Regions from separate parts of the Halobacillus sp. K22 genome, predicted to be linked through region 1. Evidence: riboswitches for the same ligand, from Rfam matches in the RefSeq annotation. Region 1 holds a riboswitch; each other region holds the start of a gene.

Region 1 (5,505 bases):
GTGGGAGCATTAGGTTTCTTTGTGATCTCTTCAATAGATTCGAGTAATTTCTCCCTTGCTATAAAATCTAGGCCACTTGTAGGCTCATCAAGAATCAGGAGGGAAGGTCCCGCCATGAGTGCTCTAGCAATTAAAACACGCTGTTTTTCCCCGGTTGAAAGAGTTTCATAATTTCGGTTGGCATAGTCAATACACCCAAGGTCTTCAAGTAATGAGATTGCCATTTGCCTCATGGAGTCTGTAGGGGTTTCATAAAGTCCGATAGAAGCAAATGCTCCGCTCAGCACCACTTCAAAAGCATTATCGCCCTGGTGGATCTTCTGCTGAATAGCTGAAGAAACGAACCCAATCTGTTTACGGAGGCGTTCTGCAAGATAAGTCTTCCCAAACTGCATACCTAATACGTTAACCTCTCCCTTTGTTGCAAAGGTGTATGCATTCAGTAAGTTAAGGATGAACGTTTTTCCAGAGCCGTTCAGTCCCAGCAGTACCCAGTGCTCTCCTTCTTCAATATGCCAATTAATATCCTTTAGAATCCATCTGTCTCCTCGTCTCAAAGATACGTTTTCCATCTCCAGCACCATAGATGTGACTCCCTTCTAGCCGCCTACTATTTATATGAATTTATGTACGTATAATACCCTGGCAGGAAATAAATCTCTTTCCTTTCCAGCAAGATCGTTAATTCTTCACCTGACTGAACTTTCTACATAGATAGACGGTTTTCGCAACGGGAATTATATAATCATAATTATTTCAAAATTCTTTGAAAATAACAAGTCACCCCAGTAACACGAAACACCAGAATGACTCCTCCAATTAACATATCCACTGCACGGATCTAATAGATCAAGTTGATGATTTATAATAAAAAGTTTTTGAGCTATAGGGCCGGATACTTGAAGACTCGATTTCGAGATATTCCAGGTCCGTTGCTAATAAAGAGAGTGGCTGACTACGGGAACAACTCGCTTTCCTGCGGGGGAACTGGCAAGCCTCCTCAGTCGTTACCACTCCTTGTGGGGTCTCGCCTAGCTCCTTCTCCCGCGGGAGTCTCGTCGTTCCCTTCGCCAGCCTATGCTTGAAAAGCGAACGGACCCTTCTATAGTCGTTAGAAGGTGCTTGACCCGCCTCAAATGCTTCTATAGCGGGAATTATGACTTTACACGCTCATTGTTAGAAGTTTTATCTCCATCATAAACCGAGCCTCTCAAACAAGATTTCGAGCTCCATATATCGCAAGGGCCGGAGGGGGACGATGTAGACTCCAGTGGGATAAACATGAGCGGTGAGACCCCGGAAGTCGAAGACTGAGGAGGCTCAGCACATGCCCTCGGAAAGCGAAATCGTCCCCCGCAGAACCTAATTCTAACAAAAGTCTCGAAACTGAGTCTTCCAGTAACGGGAGCTTATCTTTAATATGTAACACAAAAATAAAGGAGACACTCAAAAAAAAGACCCCCATTTAGGGAGTCTTCTTTATTAATAACTTCTTTCATCTTCCACTTCGTGGTTCTGATCTAGAATATAGAGCTTGCTTGGTTTGTTTTCTTGAGCCATTTCTTCAGCTTTTGCTACTGCTGTATCACGCTCATCATACAAATCCGTAGGGGCAACATCCTCTATTTTGATCAACCAGCCTGTTACGTCTTTATTTGGTGCAACTGTGTATTCCTTCATGTCTATTCACTCCTTTTACTATACTTGCTAAACCATTCCCACCCCACTGGCATTTCAAACGTATTCGAATTTTGCACAAATAGTTTGACAATTAAGCATAAAACACTTTATAATTCCATACAAGTTAATGAATAGCTGAATATTATAAAAACTCTTATCGAGAGTGGCAGAGGGACTAGGCCCTGTGACGCCCGGCAACCTTCAAGTAGATACTTGAAAAGGTGCTAATTCCTACAGATCTATGGATCTGGAAGATAAGTGGAGGAACTGATTGCTACGCCCTCTTCTTACTTAAGAAGGGGGCTTTTAAATTTTTTTGAATAATGATGAAATATAAATTTAGGGAGGATTATTGATGACATTACCTTTTCACAAATTTGGACCTGAAACTTTATTACTTCACGGAGGCCAGCAACCAGACCCAGCTACTGGATCACGTGCTGTACCAATTTACCAGACCACTTCTTACGTCTTTAATGACACTGACCATGCTCAAAACTTATTTTCATTAGCGGAGCCTGGCAACATTTACACCCGTATCATGAACCCAACCGTCGATGTACTAGAGCAACGCATTGCTTTACTTGAAGATGGCGCTGCTGCAGTAGCTACCGCTTCAGGCATGTCTGCCATTACTATGGCTATCCTCAACATTGCCAGCGCTGGAGATGAAATTGTAGCCTCTTCCCATTTGTATGGAGGAACCTATAACTTGTTCGTTCACACTCTGCCTAAGTACGGGATTACTGTTCATTTTATTGAAGGAACCAGCCCAGAGGATTTCAAGAAAGCTGTTACCCCTAAGACAAAAGCCATTTTTGCCGAAACGATCGGTAACCCAAGCTTAAATGTTCTGGATATTGAAGCTGTGGCTGACGTAGCTCATGAACATCACATTCCTCTTATCATCGATAACACGTTTGCTACTCCTTACATTTGCAAACCGATCAGCTGGGGCGCTGATATTGTCATTCACTCAGCTACAAAGTGGATAGGCGGCCATGGAACGACAATTGGCGGGCTCGTGGTAGACAGTGGACGCTTCAACTGGGATCATGAAAAATTCCCAGGATTCACGGAACCTGATGAAAGTTATCACGGCGTACGCTTTGGTCTTGATGTAGGTCCCGCCGGCTACGCTGTTAAGCTGAGAGTCCAGCTGCTTCGTGACACGGGTGCCTGCTTGAGCCCTCACAATGCATTTTTGCTTCTCCAAGGTCTTGAAACCCTTCATTTGAGAATTACTAAACATTCTGATCAAGCTCTTGAAGTTGCTAAATACCTACAGTCTCATGAAGGTGTGGAATGGGTGAATTTCCCTGGACTCTCTGATCACCCTACTCACCCGCTTACTAAGAAATACTTCAGCTATGGATATGGATCCATCGTCGTCTTCGGAATTAAGGGAGGGCGCGAAGCTGGAAAAAAACTGATTGATCAAGCGAACCTCTGGTCTCACGTCGCCAATGTCGGGGATGCGAAATCACTAATTATTCATCCTGCTTCGACTACTCACCAGCAGCTAAGTGATGAGAATCTTGAAAAATCCGGGGTGACGGAAGAACTAGTCCGTCTGTCTGTTGGGCTTGAATCAATAGAGGATTTAATTGCAGAGCTGGATGCGGGTCTTAAAGAAGCTACTGGTTTCTCAAAACCATACAAAAACTCTAAAACCGTTATAGAAGAAACACTATCGTCATCATTGGACCGTTCGAATAATGAACTGCGTCAAAAAGTTATCGCTATCGTGGGAGCTGTTTCAAACGATGAACTCTCTAACGAGGCTAAGAAGCTTTCACGTTTAGGCTTTCAAGTTGTAGAAATCTCAAGCATTTCAGACCTTCAAGCTTCTTCCCTGCCAGCAGTTGATGTGCTTTATGCAAAAGAACTCGATCAAGATTCTATCAACTCGGCACAAGCGATTAAACCTGGCTTGTTATGGTCAAGAGACTCTGTACCAGAAGTTCAGGATAATCTTGTCACTGGCCTCAGTCTTTATGAATCAATTATAGCGTTACGTTCCGGGCAGTCTTATACGGAAACGCCACTATCTGTCTAAACTGGAAAGGAGGCATGAACATGTCTGTAAAAAATCCCACCAGCTACCAGTTTCCAAATAAAACCATTTCTATCGGCTCTTTTACATTTGAATCTGGAGATCAATTGCCCGATGTAGAACTTGCCTATGAACGATTTGGACCAGCTGGTGCTCCAGCCATTTTAATATGCCATGCGTTAACAGGAAATCAGTATGCGGTTGGTTCCGAGGAGCAGCCCGGCTGGTGGGCCGGATTGATTGGCAGAGGGCTTCCCATTGACACCTCTCAATTTCAGGTCATAACATTTAATGTATTAGGTGGCTGCCACGGGTCTACGGGACCAGCCAGTTTAAACCCGGAAACTGGTGAACCCTACCGATTAAGCTTCCCGCCGGTCACCGTCCGTGATATAGTCCACGCACAACGGAAGGCTTTACATGAACTTGGGATCAACCACCTCCATGCTGTGGCAGGTGGATCTCTCGGAGGCATGCAGGCCTATGAGTGGGGATTGCTCTATCCGACTTTTATGAAGCAGCTTTTTATACTTGCTGCGACACCTTATTTAAGTGACTATGGAATTGCCTTTAATCATATCGGAGCACGTGCCATTAAGGATGACCCCTCATTTAATCATGGAAAATACCCTTCGAACCAACACCTCAAAGGATTTGAAATTGCGAGAATGGCGGGGATGATCACTTACCGGAGCCAAACCCTTTTCCAAAAACGGTTTGACCGGAATCAAAAAGAAGATGCATCCTATGATATCCAGTCTTATCTTGACTATCAGGGGGATAAAATTAAAACTCGCTTTGATGCTAACAGTTACCTATATCTACTCGAAGCTATGAACCACCACGATATCGGCAGGGACCGAGGAGGCTGGAAGCAAGCTTCTCAGCATTACAAAGCGGACGTATACACATTGAGCTTTGAACATGACCTCCTTTATCCGTATGACTTTATTAAACGTTTTAGCGATCATGTCCCAGGAGCTGAACACTTTCACTCCGATACCGACTACGGGCATGACGGGTTTTTAGTAGAGTTCAATGACTGGGCTTCCTGGATTGGAGATAAAATCAACTAATCTCATAATCTCCACACCCAAACCAAAACAAAGCAGCCTGACGATATGATCATCGCAGGCTGCTTTGTTTTGGTTATTCAGCATTTAATTCACTAACTGTTACAAATGTATAGCCTTCTTGCTTTAATGACTTCACAATTAATTCTACAGCTTCAGCCATGGACGGTTGAAGGTCATGGAGTAAAATAATAGAACCATCTTCTACTTGAGATAAAACATTCTCTGCAACTTGAGAATTCTCTAGTTTTTGCCAATCCTTTACTTCTACAGTCCAAGGAACAGCACTGATCTCTTTTTTATACGTAACAGGAGGCCGGTCACCAAAAGGCAGACGGATGACGTCGGGCTTTTGTCCAGTCACCTGCTTTATAATCTGCTGAGTTGCATCAATTTGCTGAGTCACTTCTTTTTGCGGTAACCGGGATAAGCGAGGATGATCCCATGTATGATTACCAATTTCATGACCTGCTTCAGCTACTTGCCTGGCAACCTCTGGATAGTAGCTGATCCTTTTTCCTATCATAAAAAAAGTAGCTTTCGCTTCGTACTCGTTTAAGGCTTCAAGAATATTGGTTGTCACCTCAGGATGGGGACCATCATCGAATGTAAGAGCTACTTCCTTCATCCCTGAACTTCCATGTTTCGAACGATAATCTTCAGCAGTAAACGTTGAGTCTTCTTCTTTATAAGTTG
Region 2 (5,505 bases), on a different contig from region 1:
TATATACTTATACAAATCAGTTGGCTGACTATCCTATAATTTCCGCTCCGCACTTTGAGTGATTTGATTTAAATAAAAATCTTTGAGTGACAGTTCAGGTCCAAAAGGGAAAAGCTGTTCGTTTCTATCAGAAGATGGCTCTTCCAGATCTGAAGATTCCTGTTTGGAAACTTCCTTTTTAGCCTGTTCGCCGGTAGATTTGTAACTGATATGAAACTCTTCTTGATAAATAGGGGTCTCATTCATAGCTTCTTGCTGCTTCATGCCGGATATCCAAGTCTCGAACTTATAGGTGCCACGGTCAATAATTACGCATAAATCTTCAAGTGACTGAGTCAGTTCTATTAAACAATCCATCCCATTTTTTAAGATGATCCCTTGTTTCCGCGCTTTTTCTAACGAATGTTCCAGTTTATATGGCTCTTCTTTATAACTAAATTCCACATAACAACTGCTGCGGTCCCAGTTGAATGTAAAATCCTCAATTTTCAAACGCTTCATCACATTGACCAGATTCGTTTCCACCATACCCTGCTCTTTATACGGCATTAACTTTAATAGACTATTCTTGAACATCCCCACGAACACTCCCTTTTTTTCTGATTTATAGTGATTTCCTTATACCAATCATTTCGACGAAAGGGAGAAAATCCCTGTAAAAATCGTTTTACATTTATCGCTATGATTTGCAAGCATTCACCTCAAAATACGACATACTTGAATTATTTTCCTCTTTTACATTGAGTTTTCAAGGGGGCTTTGAAATAATAGCATCAGTGTGTCGAATAATAGAAGCAGATCGTTAGGATCGGAGGTTTTAAGCAATGAATGGGAAAGGAATCACCCTGGTCTTCCTGGGGGCGGCAAGCTTTGGATTTACCCCCATATTTGTAAAAACAGGCTTTCAATACGGATACTCCCTGGGTCAGTTAAATATAGTCCAAATGCTCGCCGCCTTTGTCTTCCTGTGGGGCTTGTCTCTTTGGAAAGGACTTCGTATTAAAGAAATTCAGAAATCAGATCTTGTCAAAATTATCGCCACGGGCAGCACGGTGGGACTGACGGGTATTTTTTATTACGGAGCTATGCAGTACCTCCCTGCCTCTATTGCGATTATTCTGCTTTTCCAATTTGTTTGGATCGGTATGCTGTATGAATGGATTTTCACGAAAACTCCACCCGAACGCCTCCACTTGATTTCATTGGCCGTCACACTTACAGGAGTCGTGTTAGCTTCCGGACTTACAGGCGGTGATGGTCTGGATTTACACCCGATCGGTCTTATACTCGGACTGCTGTCAGGGTTTGCCTATGCCGGCTTTATTTTTTTCAGCGGTCAGGTGGCTGTCAACTCCCACCCTATATTGCGAAGTTCTCTTATGGTGACAGGATCTTTAGTGCTCGTGATGCTTGTGTTCATCCGCGACATCCCCACCATTCCCGTCCTGGACACGCGCTTATGGGCGATAGGTGCTGGGATTGCGCTTGTCGGTGCCGTTATACCTCCCCTGTTTTTCGCAGGAGGTGCTCCCCTTATTTCAGGCCGGCTCGCTAATGTGCTGAGCTCTGTGGAACTTCCGGTGGCGATTATTTCAGCTATGCTGATCCTTTCAGAAACGGTCACTCTTGTCCAGTGGACCGGCATTATTTTGATCCTTGCGGCTATTTTCATAAATGAGTTCGGCGGTAAGCTTGGGCAAAAAGAACAAAGACGTCAGGCGGGTTAAACTCTTTTTCCTAAACCTGGCAACCGTTAAACGGATCGCTCACCCTGTCTCTTCTTGTTTCCAAAGCTATTTTCTAAAAAGCAGTTGACAGATGATTAAGTTTACAAGTAGAATATTCGTTAAATTCATAATCTTCTTATCAAGAGCGGTGGAGGAAACTGGTCCTTTGATCCCGCGGCAACCTGTTTAAAAAACAAGGTGCTCATTCCAGCAGACATTTTCTGTCTGAAAGATAAGAGCCGGGACGTTCAAACCAACCCTTCTATTTTTCTTACAGAAAAGTAGAAGGGTTTTTTTATATTCAAAAATGGAGGGAAATGAAATGGTCGATCAGCAAACACAGAAGAAGTCAGCATTACGTTCCATTGACACACTAAGCAAGCGCACCAGCCAGTTTCAGAATGAGCACGCCATTCGGGATTTTACGTTTACGATTGATGAACCTGAGAAGCTTGGCGGTTCTAATGAAGCGTTAACTCCTATGGAATATATCATTGGATCGCTAAACGGATGTTTCATGATCGTTGTTGAAATGGTGGCAAAGGAAAAAGAGTTAACCATTGAAAAGCTGGAGGCTTCTTCAAGTGGAGCCATCGATCGCAGAGGACTGTTCGGACCGTTGATGTGAGCCCCCACTTTCAAACGGCAACGCTTAAGGTGGACGTTACATTTGCGCAGGAAGAAGTAGACGAAGAAGATTTTATTCAACACGTTCAAAAACGCTGCCCGGCTTACAACTTGTTTAAGGATGCAAACGTAGAAATTGAAGTCATTTGGAAAATCAACAAGGAGGTACAAACATGAGTTCATATGGAATTTGGATGATTTCACTCGCCTTATTATACACGCTCGCCCTCATCATCGTGGGTAATATTGCGAAACGAAAAGCCAACCGCGGCGAGCAATATTTCGTAGGGGGACGGACATTTAGATGGTGGACGGTGGCCTTTTGTATAACCGGCCTTTTCTCGGGTTCAACGTACATATCGATTGTCGAACTTTCCTATCTTACAGGAATTTCAGCCATATGGTACGGTGTCGCCGAAACCTTGCAAGTCTTACTGATTGCGCTATTATTAATTAAATCATTCCGTGAAAAGTTAGTTGTAACGATCTCAGGATTAATCGGAGATCAATTCGGCAGACGTGCTAAAGCTTTATCAGGTGCGATTACAGCATTCGCCTTCCCAATGTGGTCCGTCGCTACAGCGATTGCTTTTGCTTCTGCCTTTCATGTGTTTACCGGCGTTTCGTTATCCTTGTCCGTCGCTTTTACGGCTATTTTACTATTTGTTTATTTGCAGTCAGGCGGTATGTGGGCGGTTGCCTTTACACAAACCATGAACACGATTATTTTTGCCATTATGTTCATTATTGGAACTGTGGCTTTCTTTATCAACCCAGGCATCTCCGGATTACAGCAGCTTGCAGCCGATCAGCCGAGCATGTTTGATTGGGGTGGCGCCGGCCTTCAAGTGATCCTCGTATGGTTTGCCACTTTCCTAGTAAACGTGATTTTAGCGCAAGCCGCTTTTCAGATGGCCTTATCCTGTAAAACACCTGAAGAAGGTCGCAAAGGCTTAATTGTTGCAGAAGTGATGAGTGTTCCTTTTATTCTATTAGGTATTCTATTTGGCTTGTCAGCCGCTGCGGTCGTTCCTGACGCAAGTCTCGGACTCGTTGCTCTTCCCCAATATCTCATGGAAGTACTGCCTGCTCCTTTCGTGGGCCTATTCTTCTTAGGCATTTGGGCATGTGCTCTCGGGTGGGGTGCTCCTTGTCAGTTCTCAGGGGCAACCAGTCTTGGAAAAGACGTCGGAAGCGCCATTTTCCCTGGTGCATCTCCAGAACAGCTTGTTAAATACACCAAATGGTCGCTGCTGTTGCTGACAGGACTCATGATCATCTTCGGCTTCCTGCGCACAGAACAATCTGCCTGGTGGAACGTACTCGCCTGGACAATGAGAAACTCGGCCACTTTCGCACCAGTAGTGGCCGCATTATTCTGGCCGCTTGTCACAAAACGAGCCGTCCTCGGTTCCCTGTTTGGCGGGTTCGCAGCAGGATTAACCTGGTATCACTTAAGTAATTGGCACCCGGCTGATTTCTTCTTGAACATCCATCCGGTTTGGGTAGGAATGAGCGTCAATATTCTTGTCATGGTCCTGTTTACCGTTGCCTTCAACTATGGAAATTGGAAGATTACCAACGACCGCTCTGTTAAAGGAGCCGTTGTGCTGGCTGCCACTGCCGTGCTAGTTGTCGTTAACGCAATGTTCTATGAATCCCTGCACGCCGCTGGTGTCGTAGGTTTGACCCTATTCCTTAATGTACTAGCCGTATTTATCGGAAGTATTATTTATATCAAACCGAAAGTGACTGAAGCATCTGTACAAAAGAAAGTGATATCTTAGAAAATCGAAGGAACCCTTTAAAAAGTGTTTTAAGACATGTAAAAAAATAGAATACAAAAAAGCTTAGAGATGATTTGGCTCTAAGCTTTTTTGTAAGTTATGTATAGTATTTGTCTTTGATTATTAACCAAGCCTGCTCCGTTAATGAATTAAGTGATGGACCCCTGTTCAGCCAGCGCCCTCTTTTAGTGGATCACTAATACCACATTATCTCAAGGTACGATCTGCTTTCTTTTTTCCACAAATAAAAGTATTAGTGTGGCTATTGGCCCTATTATTAGAGAAAGAAAAAACCAGTTTAGTCCCGTCCTGTTCTTTCCTTGAGCAAGCCCAGCATTTATCAAGGCGAGAGTTCCCCAGCCTACAAAATATTGATTATCCATCTTCTTTCCTCTCCCATTTACATTATTCCATTTGATTAGTATGTACTTAAAATAACACAAAGTGTATATGTTGATTAAGGCGATCTTAGTTTCAAACCTCCCCTTCAGTCAAGATAAATGTGGTTCCTCACGCTGACTAAACCTTTAGCAGATGGTTACAGTGTACCTTTCCGTTTATTTACTTGGGGTTGAGCATAGAAACAGAAAATTTAAGAGCTTATTCATGTAACTTCTGTACCTCCTTTGTATACATACGAAAAACCATACTGATGTTTCAATATTAGGTTCTAGTATCTTGTACCTTAGTATTCCATGAACCTCTACGTTAACAAAAAAGCGAATGCTCTTAATTGAACAAAAACCCCTGGAGTCAATCCTGCCAATATTATTATTTTTGTCATTTTTTTCTGCTCAATTTCTAAAAAATAGTTAGAAGAACAGCTAGATTCTATTTATAATGAATTAACCAAATGATTTTAGCGAATTTTTTAATTATACCAAAAAAGCCTGACCTCCCGTAAAAAAGGAGTCAGGCTTTTTCAATTTTAAAAGGGAAAGTGTTAGTTATGTGGACGTAAAAGGCTTCAACAAGTGGCTGAGTCCTTTCAAAACACTCATATTCGGCTGGGTGATAATTCTCTTCACCATCGAATTGTGAAGAGATTTAGTCACTAAATCCAGTTGATGATTGCTCAGGCTTTCGATAGCTCTTCGGAGTACCAGGGAATCATCATAATCCTTATAGAGGAGTTTACACAGGGCTTCATAATTCCCCAGCCCGCAGATATCCTGAGCAGCATAAATGCCACTGAGAATAGATCCCGTCTGACCAAAACCTAAGAATGGAGTTGTGGCTCCGAAACAGTTGCCCACAAAAAACGTGTTGCCGATTCGTGGATAATTGCACTTTCCTACCATGTAATCGGAGATCGTAAATTCTTTTTCAATTATAATTTCCTGGTTTAGGGTATGGGAGGCTTG
Region 3 (5,505 bases), on a different contig from region 1:
TGAATCTTCGCTGCCGTCAGTCCCTGTTTCCATTCCCATATCAATAATTTGTTTGGATTCTATTGTCATGGCAAAGTTGTCAAGACTCTTACTGGCTTCAGCTGCCTTAGTATAAATATCCTCTACTTTTGCTCCTTCTGAGCTCGCGCAGCCACTGATCAAAATAAAAGCTGCCAACGTACTTATAAGCATAATTAATTTTAACTTCAAAAGAATCCTCCTTCACAGTAAAGTATTTACCTTATTTACGTTATAAGAAGTAGAAAGTTTCAATATGTACCAAAAAAATCCTTTTGAGTTTATTGATGTGTATTAAAAGGAAGAAATAAAAAAAAGAAGCTATAGTTTTGGCTCGGAGTAGTTTGTATTTATATATCCTTATGGTACGATTTAAACAGGTGAAGGATTGCTCGAATAAAGAAAGTACCCACATCAAGTATTAAAGGCAGTTGATCTAGCATGAAGACATTTAACGACTTTTACCAAAACTCGGTTCGATTATCCTTTGAGGATCATCCTTTCTCTAAATTCCCTAAACATGTATGGGTCATATGCCGGTACAATAACCAATGGTTGCTTACCCAGCACAAAGACAGAGGGTTTGAGTTTCCAGGCGGCAAAGTAGAGGAAGGAGAAACAGCAGAAGAAGCGGCTGTGCGTGAAGTAATGGAAGAAACAGGAGGCTGCGTGGAAGATTTAAAATATGTAGGACAGTATCACGTAGAGGGTAAAGGCGGCACAGTTATTAAGAATGTGTACTTTGCTGCGATAGGAGCCTTGACTAAACAGGAGCATTACTTTGAAACGTATGGCCCTGTTCTTTTTCAACACCTCCCTAAAGGCATGAAAACAAACGAACGCTTTAGCTTCATGATGAAAGATGAGGTTCTTCCTTTATGCTTACATAGAATTAAACAGCATCATGAAGAGGAATAAAAAAGACGTCCGGGTAGTCCCTGGACGTCTTTTTTATGGTCAGCCATTAGTGGTTAGTCTCTATGATAAGATGGACCTGCCTGCTTAATTTCTTCAGTAGCATATGAAAACTTCTTAAAGTTTTCATGAAACTTTTCAGCGAGTTCTTGAGCATTCCGGTCATATTCTTCTGGATTATCCCACGTTTTTCTAGGAATCAACACTTCATCTGGCACGCCAGGGCAATGGGTAGGGATGTTGAGCCCAAAGAAAGGATCAGTATAAGTCTCTACAGAATTTAATTCTCCCTCGAGAGCCGCATGAATCATAGAACGTGTGTAAGATAATTTCATTCGGGAGCCTTTTCCGTATCTTCCACCAGTCCATCCTGTGTTAACTAAGTAGACATCTGCATTGAACTGCTCGATTTTCTCCCCTAGCATTTCAGCATAGGTAGAAGGCGGTAAAGGTAGAAAAGGCGAACCAAAACAGGCTGAGAAGGTAGCTTGCGGTTCGGTTATTCCCCGCTCTGTACCAGCAAGCTTGCTCGTATATCCACTCAAGAAATGATACATCGCCTGCTCCCTGGTTAACTTACTGATGGGTGGCAGGACCCCCGTGGCATCCGCCGTAAGGAAAATGATTGCATGAGGATGCCCCGCAACACTGGGCTGTACAATATTATCAATATGATGGATCGGATAGGCTGCTCTTGTATTTTCCGTCAGGTTAACGTCGTCGTAGTCTGGAGTGTGTGATTCGTTGTCGAGAGCTACGTTTTCAAGGACGGACCCAAAATGAATCGCATTAAATATCTGTGGCTCTTTTTCTTGAGACAAGTTAATGCATTTGGCGTAACAGCCACCTTCAATGTTGAATATGCCAAAATTAGACCAAGCGTGTTCATCGTCCCCAATTAATTTTCGATGAGGGTCGGCGGACAAAGTCGTCTTGCCTGTTCCGGATAAACCGAAAAACAGAGCTACGTCTCCTTCTTTACCGATGTTTGCAGAACAGTGCATAGGAAGAACGTCTTTTTGAGGCAATAAGAAATTCATAACTGAAAAAATAGATTTCTTAATTTCGCCAGCATACTCTGTTCCACCGATGAGTACAACACGATGTTTGAAAGAGATCATAATAAAGGCTTCCGAATTGGTTCCATCCACTGCTGGATCTGCTTTAAATGTAGGTGCAGAGATGACCGTGAATTCTGCCTCATGATTCTTCTCTTCGTCTTCATCGGGTCTGATAAACATTTGGTGGGCGAATAAGTTATGCCATGCAAACTCATTAATCACCTGAATGGGAAGACGGAACTTTTCATCTGCTCCTGCGTATCCTTTAAATACGAATAAATCATTGCGGTTCTTTAAGTAATCCAGTACTTTATGATAAAGGTTTACAAATACATCATCTTCAATAGATTGATTTACTTTGCCCCAGTCAACCAATTGACTAGACTGGTCATCCTTGACGATGAATTTATCGTTGGGAGACCTTCCCGTATAAGCACCGGTTGTTGCCTGGATGGCACCTTTGTCTGTCAATGTTCCTTCGTTGCGATCCAGAACCCTTTCCACTAGCTGAGGGACCGATAATTGATGGTGGACATGGTCTTGAGCTAATAAAAGATTCAATTCTGACATTTGATTAATGGCACTCATATGTGTCTACCCGCCTTTATAAGAAGATTTTAATCCAAGCTATGTGTTAATCTGAACATTAGTATAACACAATTGATTTATTAATCCATACTAATAATGAAAATGCTTTCAAAATTTTTTTAAGGCTTTTCTTTAAATCTCGAAAGGTATTTTTTTAGCTGGATGAGGTGGAAATTGAACGCCAATCGCTTTCGTGTTGGCGTGCCTGCCTCCTTCTCATTCTTAGATAGAAATGTGCAGGGAAATCCGCATCATCGATTACTATAGACCTTTATAGGAAGGCCAACCTGAAGATGAAAATAATCCGCCCACTTATTTTCTGGTGAGCTTTGTAATTAATTTCTTCCTTTAATATGGAGAATATAAAGGAAGGAGAATGAGAAAAGTCATATGAATTATACTATGTAGGAATGGCGGGAAGGTTTAATACTTTTCCCAAAAAAAAGCTGGGTGCCCCTAAAAGTGAAAATAAGAGATTGAATTAAGGCTACGATCCTAAAAATAGGTATTTTTCACGTCATTAATGCTTTAATTGACATTAAAGTACGTTTTCGATACGATATCCTAGAACGGAAACTCTCTTATCCAGAGTAGGTGGAGGGACAGGCCCTTTGAAGCCCAGCAACCGTCATGTGCAATATGACATGGTGCTAACCTGAAGCAAGGACGAATACTCCTTGGACGATAAGAGCGAAAGGAAGCAGCCCCCTTTCCTCGAGTCAGGAAGGGTTTTTTCTATTTATAAGGCAATATCTAAACCACCTGATATGCCTATTGCTATTCCAAATTGCTTGCACCTTAGGTTGTGACATCCATAAGAAAAGAGCATAGATTGAAACTATGAAAAAGTTTCTACACATACTGGTAAAGAGTTCCGTCTAATACTTTGTACTTACAGAAGGAGGAGTTTTTCAGAATGCCAGCCAATCGCCGGTTATTCACATCAGAATCTGTTACAGAAGGTCACCCTGACAAGATTTGTGACCAGATCTCTGATGCCATTTTAGATGAAATTTTAAAAAATGACCCAAATGCAAGGGTTGCATGTGAGACAACGGTAACAACGGGACTAGTACTTGTTTCAGGAGAAATCAGTACCAACACGTATGTTGATATTCCAGCCATTGTTCGTAAAACAATCAAGGAAATTGGATATACAAGAGCTAAATTTGGATTTGACGCTGATACGTGTGCTGTATTGACAGCAATTGATGAGCAGTCTCCTGATATTGCTGGCGGCGTGGATGTTGCCTATGAATCCAGAGAAGGCCAGATGAGCGATGATGAAATAGAAGCTATAGGCGCAGGAGACCAGGGTTTGATGTTTGGTTTTGCCAATAATGAAACCAAAGAATTGATGCCTTTACCAATTTCATTAGCCCATAAACTTTCCAAACGGTTATCAGATGTACGTAACGATGGAACGCTGGAATACTTGCGGCCAGATGGGAAAACACAAGTGACGATTGAGTACGATGCTAATGATCAGCCTGTTCGCGTAGATACGATCGTTATATCAACTCAGCATGCTGAAGAGATTACACTTGAACAAATAAAAAAAGATCTTAAAGAACAGGTTATTGATCCAGTTGTTCCGAGTCATTTAATTGATGACAGTACCAAGTACTTCATTAATCCTACAGGCCGCTTTGTTATTGGAGGGCCTCAAGGGGACGCTGGACTAACAGGTAGAAAAATTATTGTTGACACCTATGGTGGCTATGCCCGTCATGGCGGCGGGGCATTCAGTGGAAAAGACGCCACAAAGGTAGATCGTTCTGCTGCTTATGCAGCCAGATATGTAGCTAAAAATATTGTAGCAGCTGGTCTTGCTGATACAGTTGAAGTGCAGTTAGCCTACGCTATTGGGGTGGCACAGCCTGTGTCCATTTCCATCAATACCTTTAACACAGGAAAGGTAACTGAAGAGGACCTCGTTGCAGCGGTAAGAGATCTGTTCGATCTTCGTCCAGCCGGTATCATTAAGATGCTTGATTTACGCAGGCCTATCTATAGACAGACTGCGGCTTACGGGCACTTTGGCCGCACAGATGTAGAGTTTCCATGGGAGAAAACGGATAAGGCGGATAAATTAATACAACGTTTCAGTTAAAGGAACAGTTACTATATTTTAAAAAGGGAACTCCTTAAATAGGATAGTTCCCTTTTTTTGAATCCATCTCATGTAGAGTTTAACCTTAAAATCAAATCGGAAGTTTAACAGTTTTTTTAAAATAAACGTAAGTGGTCTGGTTTGTACTGGGAGAGTTATCCAGGATCAATCTTGCAATCCTTTGTAATATTGACCTTTCTCTATATAACTGGACCGGATTCGATTCATTTCTTTTATGTCATCTTCGGTCAATTCACGTACAACTTTGGCCGGCCTGCCGAAAGCAAGGGTGTTCGGAGGAATCACCTTTCCCGGAGGTACGAGACTGCCGGCGCCAATAAAAGCCTGTTCTCCTATTTCAGCTCCGTCCAGGATTAAGGCTCCCATGCCTATTAAAGCATTTTTCTTAATATGCGGAGAGTGAAGGGTAACTTGATGACCAACCGTCACACCATCTTCAATTACCAATGGAAGATTTGGACTTTGATGCAGCAGACTTAAGTCCTGAATATTCACATTGTTGCCAATATGTACGGATGATACATCTCCTCGAATAACTGTTTTAAACCAAATGCTTGAGTAAGCACCGATCGTTACATCCCCCGTTATTACAGTATCTTCAGCGATATAAGCAGTTTCATCAATCTGAGGTTCTTTTCCTTTATATTCGCAAATCATACTAAACCCCCTTATAATATGGTTATATTAAGTATAGCAAAGTGATAGGAGCCGTGTAGAAGTGAAACGATTAAACTCCAATCAAAATTTAGCCACAATTGTTATTGTTCATGGTGCTTTTGAACATGCCGG

What was found. A riboswitch is a leader RNA that binds a small molecule or an ion and turns the genes downstream of it on or off. The one in region 1 is predicted to bind S-adenosylmethionine.
Region 2: linked by a shared signal. The riboswitch ahead of ACTWPM_RS07880 (OsmC family protein) and the one ahead of ACTWPM_RS09790 (O-acetylhomoserine aminocarboxypropyltransferase/cysteine synthase family protein) in region 1 are both predicted to bind S-adenosylmethionine.
Region 3: linked by a shared signal. The riboswitch ahead of metK (methionine adenosyltransferase) and the one ahead of ACTWPM_RS09790 (O-acetylhomoserine aminocarboxypropyltransferase/cysteine synthase family protein) in region 1 are both predicted to bind S-adenosylmethionine.

What each region holds. Positions count from the first base shown of each region.
Region 1 covers NZ_JBQQCN010000011.1:19,627-25,131, forward strand. The annotation lists gene ACTWPM_RS09780 (ABC transporter ATP-binding protein) at 1-584, opposite strand, end outside; gene ACTWPM_RS09785 (DUF2188 domain-containing protein) at 1,483-1,680, opposite strand; SAM riboswitch class I at 1,832-1,941, shown strand; gene ACTWPM_RS09790 (O-acetylhomoserine aminocarboxypropyltransferase/cysteine synthase family protein) at 2,036-3,739, shown strand; gene metX (homoserine O-acetyltransferase MetX) at 3,760-4,812, shown strand; gene ACTWPM_RS09800 (polysaccharide deacetylase family protein) at 4,886-5,505, opposite strand, start outside.
Region 2 covers NZ_JBQQCN010000008.1:39,279-44,783, forward strand. The annotation lists gene ACTWPM_RS07870 (hypothetical protein) at 34-576, opposite strand; gene ACTWPM_RS07875 (EamA family transporter) at 825-1,727, shown strand; SAM riboswitch class I at 1,861-1,966, shown strand; gene ACTWPM_RS07880 (OsmC family protein) at 2,050-2,355, shown strand; gene ACTWPM_RS07885 (hypothetical protein) at 2,385-2,531, shown strand; gene ACTWPM_RS07890 (sodium:solute symporter family protein) at 2,528-4,141, shown strand; gene ACTWPM_RS07895 (NAD(P)-binding protein) at 5,089-5,505, opposite strand, start outside.
Region 3 covers NZ_JBQQCN010000015.1:6,911-12,415, reverse strand. The annotation lists gene ACTWPM_RS11830 (DUF6612 family protein) at 1-210, opposite strand, end outside; gene ytkD (RNA deprotection pyrophosphohydrolase) at 460-936, shown strand; gene pckA (phosphoenolpyruvate carboxykinase (ATP)) at 990-2,582, opposite strand; SAM riboswitch class I at 3,161-3,273, shown strand; gene metK (methionine adenosyltransferase) at 3,499-4,695, shown strand; gene ACTWPM_RS11810 (gamma carbonic anhydrase) at 4,861-5,373, opposite strand; gene ACTWPM_RS11805 (lysophospholipase) at 5,435-5,505, shown strand, end outside.